Regions from separate parts of the Nocardia sp. 348MFTsu5.1 genome, predicted to be linked through region 4. Evidence: riboswitches for the same ligand, from Rfam matches in the RefSeq annotation. Region 4 holds a riboswitch; each other region holds the start of a gene.

Region 1 (4,640 bases), on a different contig from region 4:
TCGGCTCGGGCATCGGTATTGTGGAGGTCCGCCATCACGCGGGGGAGTGCGCGGCTGATACTCGCGACGGCTTCGAGCGCCATCAGGTCGGTGACCGGATTGCGCTCTGCCGAATACAGCGCCTCGACCGCATGCGCCAGGGCATTGATCGAGCTGGTGAGTGTGATCGCGGCCGGTAGATCGAGGGTCAGATCGACGTCATAGATGACGGTCTCGGGCAGGATGTCTGCCGAACTGCGGGTGGTCTTGACCCCGTCGACGGTTTCTCCGAGGACGGGTGTGACCTCGGACCCGGCATACGTTGTCGGAACGATGATCTGGTCGTATCCGCCGCGAACCGCCAGCGCCTTCGACAACCCGGTGGCCGAACCGCCTCCGATCGCGACCACGCAATCGACAGCACTGGCTTCGGCCAGTTCCATCGCGCGGGTGGTGACCTCCAACGGTGTGTGCATGGCGGCGCCGTCGAAGCGGGCCACGACCCGAGTGCCCAACTGGGCGGTCAGGTCGGCGGCCAGGGTTTCGAGCCGTGGTCCGGCGAGGAGCAGAACCCGATTGCCACCGAGTCTGCTGACTTCGTCGCCGACAGCCCCGAGTGTGCCGCTCCCGAATACGATCCGCGACGGCAGCCCGGTGTAGGTGAAGTTTGTCATCAGGTCTGAGCCTATGGCCCGTGGGTGTCAGGCCGCTATCGCTGCATGCATTTCCCACACGATGACCTCGGCGTCGGTGCCGGCGGTCAGTTGCTGCCCGCCACCACCGTTGACGCGAACCGCGTCACCTTCGCGGAGTTCACCGACCCCCTCCATGAACACCTCGCCGCGCGGAACGAAGACGTGGAGCATGGGAGCGTCCGGCAACGTCACCGGAACCTGTCCCGGTTGCATGCGCGCGACGTGCATCGCCGCGTACTTGTTCTTGATCCGGATGGCGGAATGGTCGATGTACTCCGGCATCCCGGTGGCAACCGGAACCAGCCCACCGGAGAGCAGTTCGTTGTCGATCTCGAGTTGCTCGTAGCCGGGCGTGATGCCGGACTCGTCGGGGACAACCCACATCTGGATGAAGTGGACCGGTTCGTCATGCTTTTCGGCAGCGGTGCCCGAGACGGTGTCGAGGCGCCACGAGTCGTTCTTCTCCGAATGCCTGATCCCGGTGCCGGCGCTCATCCGCTGCGCCAGGCCCGGGTAGATGACGCCGTTGTGGCCCATGGAGTCCTGATGCACCAGGGAGCCCTGCAGAACCCAGGTGATGATCTCCATGTCCCGGTGCGGGTGGGTGTCGAAACCCTCGCCCGGGAGGACGATGTCGTCGTTGTTGACCATCAGGACACCGTGGTGGGTGTTGGCCTGGTCGTAGTGATGGCCGAAGGAGAAGGAGTGTTTGGAGTCGAGCCAGCCGGCGTTGGTCTTGAACCGGCCCTCGGCCCGGCGGACGTCGAACTGTGCGGACGTGGTCGCTGAAGTCATCGCGAAGGGCCTTTCGGGGACTGAAGAATCAGAGGACGTGATTGCCGTACATCTCACCGAGTGGATCGGCGATCAATTCGATGCGTGCGCCGTCGGGGTCGCGGAAGTAGAGCGACACCTCGCTGTGTTCGGCGAGTTCCACGCCGGCGTCGATCAGCTTGGTGCGCAGTGCTTCCCATCGCGTGGGCTCGACACTGATGGCGACATGATGGAGACCGCCGAGGACTTCCTGGTACGGCCCGACGTCGAGACCGGGGAAGTCGAAGAACGCCAGCAGGTTTCCGTTGCCGATGTCGAAGAAGAAGTGCGATGAACCGGGGTAGTCGCGGTTCTCGATGAGCTCGGTAAGGGGGAACTCCAGGATGCCCTGATAAAACCGCACGGTCTGCTCGACGTCGCTGCTGACAAGAGCTGTGTGGTGCAGGCCCCTGGCGGAGGAGGCAGGCCGTGTCGATGCCGGCTTGAGGTGCTCGGAACGGATGCGGTCGCGTTGCTGTGCGAAATCCTGCGAACGCTGTTCTTCGGCTGCAGTGGTCATGGTCTGCCTTCCTGCTAATTGGTCGAGTTCCGCTTCGCTGCGTCTCCCGGGTCCCGATCAAACTAGTTGCTTTGTCAACGACTTGAATCTAAACCCAGGTAGTTGTTTTGTCAACCACTTTGGATATGCTCGTCAGGTGGACGACACCCGATGGCTCAGCGACGCCGAACATCACGCCTGGCGCGCCTACCTCGACGCCACGCGCCTGCTGCTGCGGACGCTCGACCAGCAGCTCACCCGCGACGCCGACATGTCCTTCACGGACTTCGAGATTCTGGTGATCCTGTCCGAGGCGCCCGGCGGACGTCTGCGGATGCGCGAGCTGGCCGACGCCATGACGACCACGCGCGGAGGCGCGACCCGGGCGATCGGGCGGCTGGTCACGGCCGGATGGGTGCGGCGGGTGGAATGTGAGGACGACAAGCGCGGGATGATGGCCGAGCTGACCGAAGACGGCACCGACAAGCTGGCAGCCGTCAGTCCCGGTCACGTGGCCGAGGTGCGGAAGACGATGTTCGACCTGCTCAGCCCGCGAGACGTCTCGGTGATCGGCCGGGTGTTCGAAGAGATGCGGGAACGCATGCTCGACGGTCAAGGCGCCGATTAAAATTCCGCCTGATTGAAACCTTGTTGTGTACGTCGACCACGGAGTCCGTCACAGAGTCTGCACTGCAGGCGAATTCGCTGTTTGACCGTTTTCGGGAGTGCGCTTAATGTCGAGAAGCATCATCAGGAGCGATTGAGAGACCCGGCTCGCTGACATCGCAGCAACCCCCCGCTTCGGCGGGTGAGGGTGCTACCGCCGGGACCGATGAAGGTTGTGTGCTGTGTTCTCAGTTCAGGAGTTTGGGTGAAATTCTTATTGATCAGTCTGATCACCCACACCCCCCATCCCGTAACCGGCGTGACGATCAGTCCGTCGGAACGGCTGCGGGAAGTGGTTGACAATGCTGTCCTCGCCGAGGAACTCGGCTTCGACGGCTTCGGTGTCGGCGAGCGGCACGAGCGGCCGTTCATCTCGTCGTCGCCGCCGGTGGTGCTGAGCAACATCGCGGCGCGCACGTCGTCGATAGCTCTGTTCACTGCCGTGACGACCTTGAGCCTGCTCGATCCGGTCCGGGCGTTCGAGGACTACTCGACGCTGGACAACCTCTCGGGTGGGCGCCTGCAGCTGATGATCGGCAAAGGTAACGGCGCCGCGCAGGCCAAGCTGTTCCATGTCACCGAGGCCGATCAGTGGGATCGGAATCGTGAGGGATACGAGCTCTTCCGGCAGTTGTGGGAGAACGACACCGTCACGTGGGAGGGGAAGTACCGCCCATCGCTGACCGAGGCCGAGGCATTGCCCCGGCCGCTGCAGAAGCAGATCCGGATCTGGCACGGCAGCGCGACCAGTCGCGAATCAGTAGATCTCGCAGCGTCTTACGGTGATCCGCTGTTCTCGGCCAACGTCACCAACCCGATCGAGCCCTACGCGGAGCTGATCGATTATTACCGGGAGCGCTGGGCGGCCTATGGCCACGATCCGGCGGCGGCCCTCGTCGGCGCCGGCTCGGCCGGTTTCTATGCGACCAAGAACTCGCAGGACGCGATCAACACCTACCGTCCGCTTTTCGACGCCACGGTCGCGCGAATCGGGTCTTTCGGGCTGCCACTTGTCTTCCCGACTCTCGAGGACGCGATCGAACGGAGTTCGTTGTTGCTGGGCAGTCCGCAACAGGTGATCGACAAGGTGCTGCGCTATCACGAGAAGTTCGGGCACGAAGTGATGCACCTGCACGCCGACGCCAGCGGGCTCACCGACGCACAACACCGCGATTCGCTCGAGTTATTCCAGAGTGAGATCGCACCGGTTCTGCGGCGGGAGATCCCGAGCCGGCCCATCAATGCGCCCGCCCGGGTAGCGGTCCCGACATGACCACGTCGACTTCCGCGTCCTCACGAGTGCCGCTGTCGATACTCGACCTCTCGCCGATCAGCGAAGGATCGGATGCGGCGACGGCGTTGAAGAACTCGGTGGACCTCGCCCAGCACGCCGAGTTGTGGGGTTACTCCAGATACTGGCTGGCCGAGCACCACTTTGTGGCGGTCGCGAGTTCGTCACCGACCGTGGTCGTCGGGCAGATCGCTGCCGCGACCTCCACCATTCGAGTGGGGTCTGCGGCCGTTCAGGTCGGTCAGCGGACCGCGGTGTCGGTCGTGGAGGAGTGGGGCATTCTCGACGCGTTTCACCCTGGCCGGCTCGACCTCGGGCTCGGACGGTCGGGTCAACGCCGGTCCGAAGCGCAGAAGGCGGGTTCGGCACCATCACCGACCGCCCCGGACCGTCAGCGTGAGGTGATCGACGGTGTGATCGTGCCTGCGCCGTTCGACCTGTCCGTGTTGCTGAAGGCGTCGCGGCTGGCCGCGATGGCCGAGGTGCTGACCCAACCCGGAGCGCAGCCCCCCGACTTCACCGACCAGGTCGCCGACATCGAAGCGCTCATCGCCGGGACGTACCGCACGCCGTCCGGCGTCGAATTGCATGCCAGCCCAGGGGAGAACGCCGGTCTGGAGTTGTGGATCTTCGGCACCAGCAAGGGCCAGAGCGCCCAGGTGGCCGGCTCGCGTGGTTTGCCCTTCGTGGCCAACTA
Region 2 (4,640 bases), on a different contig from region 4:
GCAGGTGGGTGATCGCCTGACTCGTCACGATGCCGGCGGTGTTGTACTGCTTGGGGATCAACAGCCCGTTGGACGTGTAGGTGTCTTCGGTGTGCGCGCCGCCACCGCGTGCTGCGAGGTAGTTCTTCGCAGCTGCTTCGGTCACCGATCCTGACTCCACACCTGACGCGGGTTCGGGCCGGGAGAACGACCGTCCGATCCCGAGGTCGAGGCGGCCCGGGTACAGGGCATTGATCAGGCCGAACTCCTCGACCGTTGCGAGCGGCGTCCGATGACCGAATTGCACTCCGGCCGAACCCAATCGGATCGTCGAAGTGGATCCGGCGATCAGTGCGATCTCCACGGCGGGCGACGAACCGATGACCCCGGGGTTCAGGTGGTGCTCGGCGAACCAGTACCGGGCGTATCCGAATTGCTCCGTGCGCTGGGCGAGGTCGATCGTGTTGCGTAAAGCGGTGGTGTTGTCCGACCCGGCCGAACGTGGCAGAAGGTCGAGGACCGACAATGGAATGGGCGCAGCCATCCGAACTCCTAGTGGGCTGATGCGGATGACGTGATCGGCGACTTCCAGTCGTCGACCACGGCGTCTGATGCACCGAAGGATGTGAAATCGGTGGTGACGCGGAATGCGTCCAAGGAGTACAGGTCTCGGGCGTAGCGCCACAGGTTCGGGAAGTCCGAGAGGCGCCGGGTCCCGGTCCTGGCGGCGGCGGCGTCGTGACGGACCAGCGTCACCCAGAGCCGGACATCGGCCAGGGTCACGTTGTCGCCCAGCAGGAATCGGCTGTCGGCCAATCGGCTGTCGAGTTCGGAGTACGCCCCGAACACCGTGGTTGCCGCTTCTTCGGCGGCCGGACCGGTGCCGGTGGCGACGTTGGCGGTGCTGTTGACGGTGGCACGCAACCACGCCTCCAGCTCGTCGATCTGCGCACGCAGGTTCTCCGGGTAGAGGTCGAACTCGCTGGTGACCTGACCTCGGAACTGCGTCGCGAGATCGGCGTCGAGCGTGTCGAACGTGTTGCTCACCACCTGCTTGGTGGTGCGGTCCCACAGGGTCGGAACCGAAACGTGGCCGTCGAAGCCGGGTTCGGTCGCGTTGTAGGCATCGCGCAGCAGCGTGAAGCCGTTGACCGGGTCGGGGCCGGTACTTTCACGGAAGCCCCAGCCGCGGGCGTCGCGACCACCGGCGACGTAGCTGACACTCACCAGATCGGACAGGCCCGCCAATTCGATCACGAGCGTGACGCGCTGCGCCCAGGGGCAGAACCACCCGGAATAGACGTGATAGCGCCCGGATTCGGCCGGATAGGGCGTGGAACCGTCATCGCTGATGCGACCCGTGAATCGGTACACGGGGCGGGTGTCGTCCGGCGCGCGAGTGATCGTGTACTCGCCGTAGGTTTCGGTATCGACTGGACTGGCGTAGTTCGACATGTTCAAACAACCTTCTCTGCGGAGTGGGAACGGAACGAAAACAGTGCGGGCGCGTCCTTGTCGACGGTGAGGTCGGCGAGGAGGCGGCCGATGGCCGGGACGAACTTGAAGCCGTGCCCGGAGAATCCGGCCGCGACAACAACCGGACCGGACCGGTCGATGACAAAGTTGGAGTCGGGTGTGGTGGCGTACGTGCAGCTGATCGGGGTCAGAGCGTCGGCGTCCACGCCCGGCACCCAGCGCCGGACGTAGTCCTGTAGGGCCGCGAGTTGCCGTGGTTCGGCCGTGAAATCGCGGCGATCGGGGTCGACAATTGGACCGGTTCCGTGGAAGCCGACCTTGACACCTTCGGCACCTGAGGACAATCCGTACACGCCACCGAACTCGGGTGCATCGGGTCCATCCGGATCGTGCAGGATTCCGAAGCTGGGCCAACTGGCGTCCGGATCGCGCGGTACAAAGTGTGCGGGCTGCTCCTGGGTGACGGTGATCGCGGGCAGTGGCGCGATGCCGGTCAACAGCTTTGATGCCCATGCGCCGGCCGCGACGACCACCCGGCGAGCCACATACTCGTGATCGTCGGTGCGGACGAAGACCGAATTGTCGTCCCTGACGTCGATGGATATCACCCGCGATTCGTGTCGGACTTCTGCTCCACCAGCGGCCGCGCTGCGCTGCAGTGCGTGCACGGCATCGTCGGCATGCAGTCGACCGCTGTTGGGGTAGTACAACGCGCGGCCGGCGAAGGTGATTCCGGGCCAACGCTGCGCGGCCTCGGCGGCATCGAGCCACTGATGGGGGAGCCCCAGTTCGGCGAGGGTGCCGGCGATGCCGGCGAGGTGAGTGGCCGCGCCCTGGTCGACGCCGCCGGTGACCGTGAGCAGGTCAGACCCCGACTCGTGCTCGAGTTCCGTCCAGAGCCTTTCGGCCTCGCGGGCCAACTCGACGTAGGTGCGGTCCGCGTACGACGTACGGAAGATCCGCGAAGCGCCGTGCGATGCCCCGTTTGTGTGGCCCGGTGAAAAGCGTTCCAGCAGAACGGTCTCCACGCCACGGCGGGCAAGTTGCCAGGCTGCGGCCGAACCCATCGCACCGCCACCGACCACCACGGTGTCGACACGTGTCGCGCTCATGCGGATCGGCCTGCTCTCTTGTTCGTGCGGCGCTTCGAGGAAGCCGCCGCTTGGAGTTCGAAACGTCGACGAGTGGCCGACCGAGAAATACGAGCGGCCGGGGAGAGGGCATGCTCGGGCTCTGAACTTCAACTGTTGACAGAACGATACTCACGGGTCGGCTTAAAGCCGATGACTGAGTGGGGTTTCGATCACCGGGAAGTTAATTGATTCGTATCTGGACTTGAGCCGGGAAAGTCTGTTAGCGTCAGCGTCGGTCATGAGTGCCAGCGCATAGCCCCGGCTTGCTGGTCAGCAACCCTCCTTCGCGGCGGGGTGCTCCGGGTGAGGACCTGGCCTGTTCGATCCCGAGCAGGCAAGCGCGGACCCCACACGTCCGAGTTGTCGAACTGCCGTATCGGCAGGTTCGTTCCTCAGTGCGTGCGGTATCCCTGACACCGGAAGAGGTGTGAGATATGAGCACTACAACACTTGATCATTCCGTCAAAGCCCTTGCTGCGATTGAGGGTTCGGACACACAGGCACCGCTGAGGGACGGCTCGACCACTCGATACGTCAACTTCGACTACGCGGCGAGTGCGCCGGCATTGTGCAGCGTCGTCGAGAGGATCTCGCAGCTGCTGCAGACCTATTCGAGCGTCCACCGGGGTGCCGGATACGCATCCCAGGTGACCACCAAGGCCTACGAAACCGCCCGAGGGCAGGTTGCGGACTTTGTTGGTGCCGGCAACGAGCACTGTCTGATCTTCACGCGGAACACCACCGACTCCCTGAACCTGCTGGCTCGTTGTGTGCCGGGAAAGGTGGTGGTGCTCGACCTGGAGCACCACTCAAACCTGTTGCCGTGGAATGACGTTCATGTCGTCCGTGGCGCGAATACGTTGGCCGCGACGATCAGTCGGGTGGAGACCGCGCTCAAAGACACCCGCGCAGTCCTGCTCGCGGTCACCGGCGCGTCCAACGTCACCGGTGAGATCTTGCCGATCGGTGAGCTGGCGGAGATCGCGCACCGCCACGGTGCCCGGATCGCAGTCGACGGTGCGCAATTGGTTCCGCACCGCCGGGTCGACATCACCGCCACCGGAATCGACTACCTCGCATTCTCGGGGCACAAGACCTACGCACCATTCGGGTCCGGAGTACTTGTCGGACTTCGGGATTGGCTGGATGCGGCAGATCCGTACCTGGCCGGTGGCGGTGCGGTGCTCAACGTGACCGCTGACGACGTGAAGTGGGCGCCCGCGCCGGCCCGCCATGAAGGCGGCTCGCCCAACGTCCTGGGAGCGGCAGCGCTTGCCGCCGCGTGCGTCGAAATCGAGTCCCTCGGGGATGCTGTGGTTTCCCATGAGGCAACGCTCACAGAGCAATTGCGCGATGGACTGTCCGAGATCCCCGGCGTGCACACGCTGAAGATCTTCGCCGACAGCACCGATGCCGTCGGCGTGGTCAGCTTTGTTGTCGACGGTCATCAGGCCGCCGAGGTCGCGGCCCACCTGTCGGCGGAATACGGCATCGGTGTGCGCGACGGGCGATTCTGCGCGCACCCGCTCCTGGACCGGCTGGGCCACGGATCAGGTGCTGTGCGGGCAAGTCTGGGCCTCGGCTCGAGTTCTGCCGACGTGGACCTTCTCCTGGCGGCCCTTCGCGCTCTGTGACTATCTGAGCGGCACACCCAGCGCCATGAGGGCGGTGTCGTCTTCCAGTCCGGCGCCGAAACTGTCGAGCAACGCGTTAAAATCCTTGACGATCTGCTCGGCGGAGGTCGGCGCGTGCGCCGCCGCGAACTCGAGCAGTGCGCCGTTGTCGTCGTACCTCTCCGGGCCTGGTCCGATCCTCGCCTCGGTCAGTCCGTCGGTGTAGAGCAAGAGCGTGTCACCGGGTGCCAGGTGAACGTGTGTCGAGACGAACTTGGGATCGTGGAGGATACCGACGAGTTGCCCGCCCTCGGTACTCAGATATTGGGCTTCGCCGGCGGCGGTGAGCAACAGGGCCGGCGGATGTCCTCCGCTCGCGAGTTCGACATCGAATCCGTTGTCGCGGCGGGTGAGCACACCGAATATCACTGTGCAGAAA
Region 3 (4,640 bases), on a different contig from region 4:
CGCCGCAGGAACGGTTGACGTGGCCCCGCACCGTCGGCATCGGTTTGCAACACGTCGTGGCGATGTTCGGTGCGACCTTCCTCGTTCCGGTGCTCACCGGATTCCCGCCGGCGACGACGCTGCTGTTCTCCGGCATCGGCACGATTCTGTTCTTGCTGATCACCCGCAACGAGTTGCCGAGCTACCTCGGTTCGAGTTTTGCGATCATCGCCCCGGTACTCGCCGCGACGGCCTCGGACGGGCACGCGTCGGCGCTGGGCGGCATCGTGATGGTCGGTGCGGTACTGATCGTCATCGGTGTGGTGGTGCACTTCGCCGGCACCGGCTGGATCCACGCGCTGATGCCGCCGATCGTGACCGGAACCATCGTCGCTCTGATCGGTTTGAACCTGGCTCCGACGGCGAAGACGAACTACGAGCAGGACGCGGTCACGGCCACGTTGGTGTTGGTGTTGCTGATCGCATCGTTGGTGTTGTTCAAGGGTTTGCTCGGACGTCTCGCGATCTTCACCAGCGTTGTCATCGGCTATCTGTTCGCACTGGTCCGCGACAAGGTTGATACCGACCCCATCGGTGCCGCCGATTGGATTGGCCTGCCCGACTTCCAGTCACCGTCGTTCAACCTCTCGGTGCTGCCGATGTTCTTGCCGGTGGTGCTGGTTCTGGTGGTCGAGAACATCGGGCACGTGAAGTCGATCAACACCATGACCGGCATCAACTACGACCACAAGATCGGCCGGGCATTGGCGGCCGACGGCATCGCCACGATGCTGGCCGGCAGCGGTGGTGGTTCTGCCACGACGACGTACGCCGAGAACATCGGTGTCATGGCGGCCACCAAGGTCTATTCGACCGCCGCCTACTGGGTGGCCGGTATCGCGGCTGTACTGCTGGGTCTGTCGCCGAAGGTGGGGGCGGTCATCGCATCGGTCCCGCCGGGAGTTCTCGGCGGTGTCACCACGGCGCTCTACGGCCTTGTGGGGATCCTGGGTGTGCATATCTGGGTGACCAACAAAGTGGACTTCTCCAAGCCCGTCAACCAATTCACCGCAGCCATCGCGCTGGTGATCGGTATCGCCGACTTCTCGTGGACCATCGGCGATTTGAGCTTCAGCGGAATCTCCCTCGGAGCAATCGCGGCACTGCTGATCTACCACGTCATGCGCGTGGTCGGCGGCTGGCGCGGGACTGTTGTGGTGGACACGGAGGACGTGGAGTAGTTGGCTCGCACCTCGCTGCGCCCATATGTACGGGGTGTCCTGCAAGGTCAAAATCACGGTGATTCCAAACGGAAAGCGTAGTGTCACAACACAAATCGTTTGCCGCTACTTGACGGCTGGTCTGTCGAGCGCATAGATTCCTCCTGACCATCCAGAGCGACCGAGAGACTTGGCTCTTCGACGTCGCAGCAACCCCGTCCCACGACGTGTGGGTGCTACCGCCAAGACCGATGGAGGAACGATTATGGATCGCGCTTTGTGGCGACGTTTGCACGTCGACCTGTGTCGAGCGGGCACCTGCGTCTGTACGCAGGTCTGACACACCACATCCACACACATTTTCTCTGCCCTATTGGAAGGCTTCTTCAGCGATGCTCGCTGCCCGCACACACCGGTGGTTACGGTGACCCAGATAGTTACCCGCCCCACTCCCGACGCCTCGGTCGAGGTGGATGACGTCGACCTCGTCATCGCACGTACGTGGCATCCGTGGCGTTGGATCATCGCGATTGCCGTGCTGGTCGTCGTCGCCCAGTTCTTGCACGGATTCGCGACCAACCCGGGCTGGGATTGGAGTACGTTCGCGCAGTACTTCACTGCGCCGTCCGTGATGCATGCACTGTGGCTGACCATCCAGCTGACCTTCTGGGGATCCCTGCTGGGATTCGCGATCGGCATCGCGCTGGCTGCGGCGAGACTGTCGAATAATCCAGTGCTGCAGGTGATTGCCTGGTTCTACATCTGGGCATTCCGGTCCATTCCGCTGATCGTCCAGTTGCTGTTCTGGTTCAACATCGCGTACCTCTATCAGACTCTTTCGGTAGGAGTTCCCTTCGGGCCGGGCTTCTTCGAGTTCAACGTCAACAATGCGATCAGTGGTTCGACTGCCGCCATCATCGGTCTGGCGTTGCATCAGGCAGCGTATTCGGCGGAGATCATCCGGGCCGGCATCATCTCGGTGGACCAGGGACAACTCGAAGCCGCTGCAGCGCTTGGTATTCCGAAGCGCCGCGAGTTCTTCAAGATCATCCTGCCGCAGGCGATGCGCGGCATCCTCCCGAACGCCGCGAACGAGGTCATCAGCTTGTTCAAGGGCACCTCGATCGTGTCGGTCATGGCGATCGCTGAGCTCTTCTACCAGGTGCAGGTCATTTACGGGCGCAGCGGACGCGTCGTGCCGCTGCTCATGGTCGCCACTGTCTGGTACATCGTCTTCACGTCGATCCTGTCGATTGTGCAGTTCTACGTGGAGCGGCATTATGCCAAGGGTGCGGTGCGCAACATTCCGTTGACTCCGATCCAGAAGGTCCGAAAGAGATTCTCGGACATCAACTTCGCGCCGCGCGGGGCGACCCGATGACCGAGCCGGTGGAGAAGTCGCAGTATGCGGTCGAGGTCAGGGGAGTTCGCAAGTCCTATGGTCCTCTCGAGGTCCTGAAGGGCATCGACCTGGTCGTGCGTCCGGGTGAGGTCACCGCGATCATCGGGCCTTCAGGATCAGGAAAGTCGACGCTCCTGCGCGTCCTCAACCATCTGGAAAAGGTCGACCACGGCATCGTCCGTGTCGACGGTGACCTGGTGGGGTACAAGCGTAAGGGCAACAAGCTGCACGAGCTGAGCAACAAGGAAATTCTGCAACAGCGCTCGCGGATCGGCTTTGTGTTCCAGAACTTCAACCTGTTTCCGCATCTGACCGTGCTGGAGAATGTCATCGAGGCACCGATTTCAGCGCAGCGGCGCAAGCGGTCGGACGTCGAGCCTGAGGTACGGGCATTGCTCGAACGCGTCGGCGTCGCAGACAAGGCGCACGACTACCCGCGCAGGCTCTCAGGTGGGCAGCAGCAGCGCGTTGCCATCGCCCGGGCACTTGCACTGCGGCCCAAAGTAATTCTGTTCGACGAGCCGACATCTGCGCTCGATCCTGAACTTGTCGGCGAAGTCCTCGAGGTCATTCGAGGGCTCGCACGTGACGGTGCAACGCTTGTCATCGTGACCCACGAAGTGGGTTTCGCACGCGAGATCGCCGACACGGTGGTGTTCATGGACGGCGGCGTCATCGTCGAACAGGGAACCCCGTCGGAGATCATCGATTCCCCGAGGGAAGAACGCACCAAAGCGTTTCTCGCACACGTCCTCTGATCCATCTCAATTTCAACAAGCAAGGAACAAACATGCCCAAAACAAGCCGGCGACTCGCGTTTGTCGCGTCCGCGTTGGTCGCGCTCGCACTGACAGCCACTGCGTGCAGTGACCCTGAGGCCGAGAACGAGGTCGTCACCTCCGACGGACAGAGCTTCGACCTGTCACCGGAGCAGTCCACCCGAGTTCGTGTCGACAAGGTCGACGACATCGCCGCGAAGGTGCCCCAGGCGATCCGCGACCGCGGCACGCTCATCGTCACCGGAGCCGGTGGTACCGCACCGCCACTGCGGTTCTACGCTTCGGACGACAAGACGATCGTCGGATCCGAGGTCGACTTCTCGTACCTGGTCGCGGACATTCTCGGTCTCAAGGTCGACCTGAAGGTCGCTGACTGGTCACAGAACTTCGTCAAGATCGACTCCGGCGAGAACGACGTGTTCATCTCCAACGTCACGGTGACCGAGGAGCGCAAGGACAAGTACGACTTCGCCACATACCGCCTCGACAACCTCGCCTTCGAGGCGAAGAAGGACAGTGGCTGGAAGGTCGACGGCCGAAAGGACGTTGCAGGCAAGAAGATCGGCGTCGGTTCGGGAACCAATCAGGAGCAGTTGCTGGTCGACTGGAACGAACAGAATGTCGCAGAAGGCCTCGCGCCGGCAGAGATCGTGTACTACCAGAACGCCGCCGACTACTACCTGGCACTCGGTTCGGGTCGCATCGACGGATACTTCGGCCCCAACCCGTCGTCGGTGTACCACGCTGCAACGTCGGGCGAAACAGAGATTGTCGGCACGTTCTCCGGTGCAGGTGATGCACTGCAGGGTGAGATCGGGGTCCTGACGAAGAAGGACAACGGTCTCATCGAAGCCGTCAACGAGGCAATCAACCACGCGATCGAGGACGGTAGCTACCAGAAGGTCATCGACCGCTGGGGTCTGCAGACCGAGGCCGTCACCACTTCGGAGGTCAACCCGGCCGGACTTCCCCGTACCGACGCATAAGAATTAGTTCGTTGAAAGTAGTGGTCGTCGGCGGGCACGTTGCGCCGGCGACCACTATTTTCGCCCGTGAAATGGGCAGGCCCCCGGACCGATGGAGGGAAATACGAATGAGTGCACTAGGCAGTGGCGCCTCCGGAACGACCACGGACACTGTCGATTCCGCCCAGTTGCAGATCGCCACCGTCTATCAGGACGATCCACTGGCAGCCCCGCTCATCGAGGAGTTGGCGCTCGAGTACAGCTCTCGCTACGGACGCAGCCCGGGGGAGCAGTA
Region 4 (4,640 bases):
GACACCCTCGCCGTGCGTGGGGGACTCATGCGGTCCGGCTTCGAGGAGACCTCGGAAGCCATGTACCTGACCTCGGGGTACGTGTACTCGTCCGCGGCCGCCGCGGAGCGCGCGTTCACCGGCGAAGATGAACGATTCGTCTACTCCCGGTACGGCAACCCGACCGTCGCCATGTTCCAGGAGCGACTCCGTCAGCTCGAGGGCGCGGAGGCATGCTTTGCCACGGCCAGCGGTATGGCAGCGGTATTCGTGGCACTCGGGGCCCTGCTCAAGGCCGGTGACCGGCTCGTCGCCGCACGCAGCCTGTTCGGTTCGTGCTTTGTGGTGTGCAACGAGATCCTTCCGCGCTGGGGCGTCGAGACCGTCTTCGTCGACGGCGAAGACCTCGAGCAGTGGGAACAGGCACTGTCGAAGCCGACCGACGCGGTGTTCTTCGAGACCCCGTCCAACCCGATGCAGACCCTGGTCGACGTGGAGCGCGTCTGCGAACTCGCACACGCGGCCGGTGCGAAAGTGGTGCTGGACAACGTCTTTGCCACCCCGCTGCTCCAGAGTGGACTCGAACTCGGTGCCGATGTGATCGTGTACTCGGGCACCAAGCACATCGATGGACAGGGCCGTGTGATGGGCGGAGCGGTACTCGGTACCAAGGAGTACATCGACGGACCGGTGCAGACGCTGATGCGGCACACCGGGCCGGCGTTGAGTCCGTTCAACGCCTGGACGCTGCTCAAGGGCCTCGAGACGATGCGGCTGCGGGTGGACCATTCGACCGCCTCGGCTCTGCGCATCGCCGAGTTCCTGGAAGCCGATTCTCGGGTTGCCTCGGTGAGGTATTCGTTCCTGGAATCACATCCACAGCACGAACTTGCAAAGAAGCAGATGTCGGGCGCCGGCACCGTGGTGACGTTCGAACTCGCCGACAACGGTCCGGTATCCGGCAAGGCCCGCGCATTCGAATTGCTCGACGGACTGAAGATCGTCGACATCTCGAACAATCTCGGGGACTCGAAGTCGTTGATCACCCACCCGGCCACGACGACCCATCGCGCGATGGGGCCCGAAGGCCGGGCGGCGATCGGTTTGTCCGATTCGCTGGTGCGTCTGTCGGTGGGACTAGAAGGTGTCGACGATCTGTTGAAGGATTTGGATCAGGCCCTCTAACCGGGCATAGAAATGCCCGCCGAACGCTGGCCGGGCAGGAGAGATTGGAGCGCACATGCTTCACTCTCTCGCTGATTGGGTCATCTCGATCGTGCAGTCGACACCGCCCTGGGCGGTGTATCTCGTCGTGTTCGGGGTGGTCTACGGGGAGGCCGCGCTGCTCCTCGGGCTGGTGTTGCCCGGTGAGACCGTCATGCTGGCCGGTTCGGTGGCAGCGGCCATCGGCGACACCAACATCGGCTGGCTGATCGTCGGTGCCTGCGTTGCGGCGGTCATGGGGGACTCGACGGGCTACTGGTTCGGGCGCCGATCCGGTAGCCGCATCACCGGGTCCCGATTCGGTGGCTGGGTCGGGGAGGAACGCTGGGCACGCGCCGAGGCACTCATCCGCGACGGTGGGGTCGCCACGGTCGTCGGAGCGCGCTGGATCGGATACGTCCGCACGGTCACCCCGTTCGTGGCCGGGATGAGCCAGATGCCCACCCGCCAATATCTCTTCGCAAACGTCGTCGGCGGCGTTTTCTGGGTGATCGTCGTGTGTGTGACCGGTTATGCACTCGGTGAGACGGTCGGTGCGAATCTGCTGTTCTATCTGGCGCTCGCCGCCGGTGTCTCGCTGGCCGGCTACTTCGGCTTTCGGTGGTGGAGGAACCGGAACAGATCACAAAACACCGCTGCCAGCACGGATTAACATTCATGCCGCGTTTAAAAGGCTTGATAGTTGACATGGAAATCAGCGGCCCGGCAATGTGGTTGTAGGTGATGAGTGTCAGCGACAAGCCCCGGCTTGCTGACCGGCAACCCTCCTTTCGCGGCGGGGTGCTCCGGGTGACAACCTGGCCGCGGTCTGTTCGGACGGCGGCAAGCGCGGACTCCCCAGAGTCCTGTTCCGAAGGGATGGCGGGTGACAAGCACCTCCACCAGTGATTTCAGGGAAGAAATCGCGCGATTTGTGAAGGCCCGCCCGACCGACCGGGTTCTTTTCGCGGCCGATTACCCCGAGGCCGTCGCACTGGTCGCCGCCGCGGCGCCCGGCGAAATCCTGACCCTCGATCTGACTGCCGACCTCGCCACCACTGCAGCCCCTTCTCGCCGCGTGGTGCCCGCGCAGATCGATCTGACGACCACCCTGGCCGCCGTGGACAGCGAACTCGCACGCCGGCCGGCGGCCCTCGTGATCGTGCCTGCGGTGGCACCGGCCACCGGTGAGGTATTGCCGCTGCCTGCGTTGGCCGCGATCGCTCATCGTCGCGGTGCGCGCCTCCTGGTCGACGGCAGTGACATCGTCTCCCGGCGCGCAGTCAATCTCACCAGCCACGGCATCGACTACCTGGTGTTGTCCGGACCGTCCGCGGCCGGACCGGCCGTTGTCGTCGGTCGTTCCGACTGGCTCGCGGAAAGTGACGACGCCGCGCCCGAGATCAACATCGTCCTTCCACCCCGGCAGCTGGTCTCCGACCTCGGCTACGAATGGGTCGGGCTCCATGAGCAGGCCTGCTCCGACTGGCTCGATGCCGAGATCGATCGGCTTCCCGGAATCCGCCGGTTGCACCTGTGGACAGATGCCCGCGACCGAGTGGGCATCGCCTCGCTGGCCGTGTCGGGCCATCGCCGGCCCGTCGTCCTCCGCTGGGATGCCGGAACCGGCATCGACGAGCTCGCCAGGCAACTGAACTCACTCGCAGAGAACGTTTTTGAGCAGGAGAAGTCATGACCGAAAACCGACGCGCCCAAGCTCCCCGAACGCGTCCGGAGCTGCTGGTTGCCATTGACGGCGACGACCATCCGCTCGCCTGGAGTGGGCCCCGTCCGACCGAGGCACCGAGTTCGGTGGTCCGCCGGATCCGCCAGCCGGAACTGAGGGGTGGCATCAAGGAACGCGCTGCGCTGCGTGCCGGCTGGCAGGAACTGGGCGACGATCCCGCCGACCTGGTGGTGGCGTTGGAGATCGACGTGGTGATCGCCGACGATGCGGCCACCGCTCGCGCCGAGCTCCTGCGTCTGGGGGAGTCGCGGTTCGGTGACACCGTTCGCTATGTGGGCACTGCCAATGGCCTGCTCACGCTGATCCTCGACATCTACGCCGCAGAGGTCGCAGACGCGGTCATCCTGCGTCCCCTGGATCAGGGACAGGGCGCAGGCTCGGCCCAGCTCATCGCCGAGAAGGTGCTGCCCGGACTGCTCGAACGGGCCGCCGCAGCCTGATTCCCCCCGCCACGCCGCATCCGGGGCGTGGCAGGGGTGGGCGCATCAGCTCTCGCCGTTCTCCCAGCGATCGATGATCTCGGCCCGGGCGCTCTCGGTCAATGAACCGTAGAGCCGTAGCCGGGCCATGCCTCCGTCCGGGAAGATGTCGAGGCGCGCCTCGGTCATCGGCCGATCGGTCTCGACCAGGAACCGGTGGCGGGTGTCGGGCTGCAGTGGCGAGCGCCCCAAGACCTCGAACCATTCACCGTCGTCGCCGTCGCGGCCACGAATCATCGCTGACCCCGGCGCATTGCCGAGGAAGTAGCTGGTGTCGAGTTCGGCCAGGCCGATCGTCGACTCGCCGGCCAATTTCACCTGGACCCAGTCATTTCCGTCATCGCGGCGGCGGGAGGTCTCCCAGCCTTCGCCCATCGTGCGGGCCCGACCGGGCATCAGCAGATTGTTCGGCGAGCCGTAGAACATGTTGGAGCAAGCGGTGATCATGCCGCCGTTCTCGAGCGCGGCGAGGTCGAAGTGGCCGTACGACAAGAACTTCGGATCGGGGACGCCACGACCGTGCACCCGGAACCGGGCCACGCCACCATCGGGATGGATCGACAGCCGTACGTGGGTGAAACGTTCCTTGGAATCCACCCGGAACGGGTTGCGGGTATCACCGTTCACCGCGACGCGGTCGACGATCGTCTGCCACTTGGTGTCCTCGAGAAGCTCGTCCGTGGTCGGAATGCCTTCGACTGCAGCGGCTTCCACCGAGATGTACGGCGGATAGTTACCGACGAACCAGGAGGTGTCGACCACCACGCCGTAGATGACGCCGGGAACCCCGAGGCGGATGATCGCCTGGTCGACACCGGCTTCCCGTCGACGCCGGGTTTCCCAACCGTCGTAGATCTGGCCCTTGTGTCCGAACGTCGCCGGTTGATACTCGGCGTCGGGCGTCTTGATGAGGTTCTGGGACTCTGCGAAGAGGTCGTCGTTGGTCCAGAGGACCGCTCCGCCGAGAGCGCGTAGAGCAAGGTCGGGCATCGAAGTGAAATGGGGGCGCGAGTTCGGCGGCGATGGAGTCACGACTTCCTAGGCTAGTGGTCCGGCAGGCTGGGTGCGACTCGGCTGAACCGATCTTCCCGGCACCGATGTTGCATAAGCACTGTGGCGCGGGCCATACTTTCACGTGACAACTAGTTGCACACAGAAACTCGTTGAATTTGAGAAGGATTATGTCGCGAGACGATCAGATTGTGGACTTCATGGAGGTCCTTGCGAGGCAG

Evidence for each region. Region 4 has a riboswitch for S-adenosylmethionine ahead of H290_RS0106780 (aminotransferase class V-fold PLP-dependent enzyme). Riboswitches for the same ligand answer to the same signal wherever they lie in the genome.
Region 1: linked by a shared signal. The riboswitch ahead of H290_RS0119935 (LLM class flavin-dependent oxidoreductase) and the one ahead of H290_RS0106780 (aminotransferase class V-fold PLP-dependent enzyme) in region 4 are both predicted to bind S-adenosylmethionine.
Region 2: linked by a shared signal. The riboswitch ahead of H290_RS0102815 (aminotransferase class V-fold PLP-dependent enzyme) and the one ahead of H290_RS0106780 (aminotransferase class V-fold PLP-dependent enzyme) in region 4 are both predicted to bind S-adenosylmethionine.
Region 3: linked by a shared signal. The riboswitch ahead of H290_RS0120045 (amino acid ABC transporter permease) and the one ahead of H290_RS0106780 (aminotransferase class V-fold PLP-dependent enzyme) in region 4 are both predicted to bind S-adenosylmethionine.

What each region holds. Positions count from the first base shown of each region.
Region 1 is NZ_KB911519.1:118,987-123,626, reverse strand. It holds gene H290_RS0119955 (maleylacetate reductase) at 1-653, opposite strand, end outside; gene H290_RS0119950 (pirin-like bicupin family protein) at 681-1,469, opposite strand; gene H290_RS0119945 (VOC family protein) at 1,498-2,007, opposite strand; gene H290_RS0119940 (MarR family winged helix-turn-helix transcriptional regulator) at 2,144-2,614, shown strand; SAM riboswitch class I at 2,731-2,825, shown strand; gene H290_RS0119935 (LLM class flavin-dependent oxidoreductase) at 2,858-3,925, shown strand; gene H290_RS0119930 (LLM class flavin-dependent oxidoreductase) at 3,922-4,640, shown strand, end outside.
Region 2 is NZ_KB911509.1:593,803-598,442, reverse strand. It holds gene H290_RS0102830 (LLM class flavin-dependent oxidoreductase) at 1-523, opposite strand, end outside; gene H290_RS0102825 (glutathione S-transferase C-terminal domain-containing protein) at 532-1,434, opposite strand; gene solA (N-methyl-L-tryptophan oxidase) at 1,437-2,567, opposite strand; SAM riboswitch class IV at 2,823-2,935, shown strand; gene H290_RS0102815 (aminotransferase class V-fold PLP-dependent enzyme) at 3,023-4,222, shown strand; gene H290_RS0102810 (SpoIIE family protein phosphatase) at 4,223-4,640, opposite strand, start outside.
Region 3 is NZ_KB911519.1:139,450-144,089, reverse strand. It holds gene H290_RS0120050 (uracil-xanthine permease family protein) at 1-1,220, shown strand, start outside; SAM riboswitch class I at 1,365-1,457, shown strand; gene H290_RS0120045 (amino acid ABC transporter permease) at 1,615-2,580, shown strand; gene H290_RS0120040 (amino acid ABC transporter ATP-binding protein) at 2,577-3,359, shown strand; gene H290_RS0120035 (ABC transporter substrate-binding protein) at 3,392-4,366, shown strand; gene H290_RS0120030 (GNAT family N-acetyltransferase) at 4,474-4,640, shown strand, end outside.
Region 4 is NZ_KB911511.1:76,761-81,400, reverse strand. It holds gene H290_RS0106790 (O-succinylhomoserine sulfhydrylase) at 1-1,164, shown strand, start outside; gene H290_RS0106785 (DedA family protein) at 1,220-1,855, shown strand; SAM riboswitch class IV at 1,923-2,038, shown strand; gene H290_RS0106780 (aminotransferase class V-fold PLP-dependent enzyme) at 2,069-2,878, shown strand; gene H290_RS0106775 (hypothetical protein) at 2,875-3,369, shown strand; gene alc (allantoicase) at 3,415-4,440, opposite strand; gene H290_RS0106765 (MarR family winged helix-turn-helix transcriptional regulator) at 4,590-4,640, shown strand, end outside.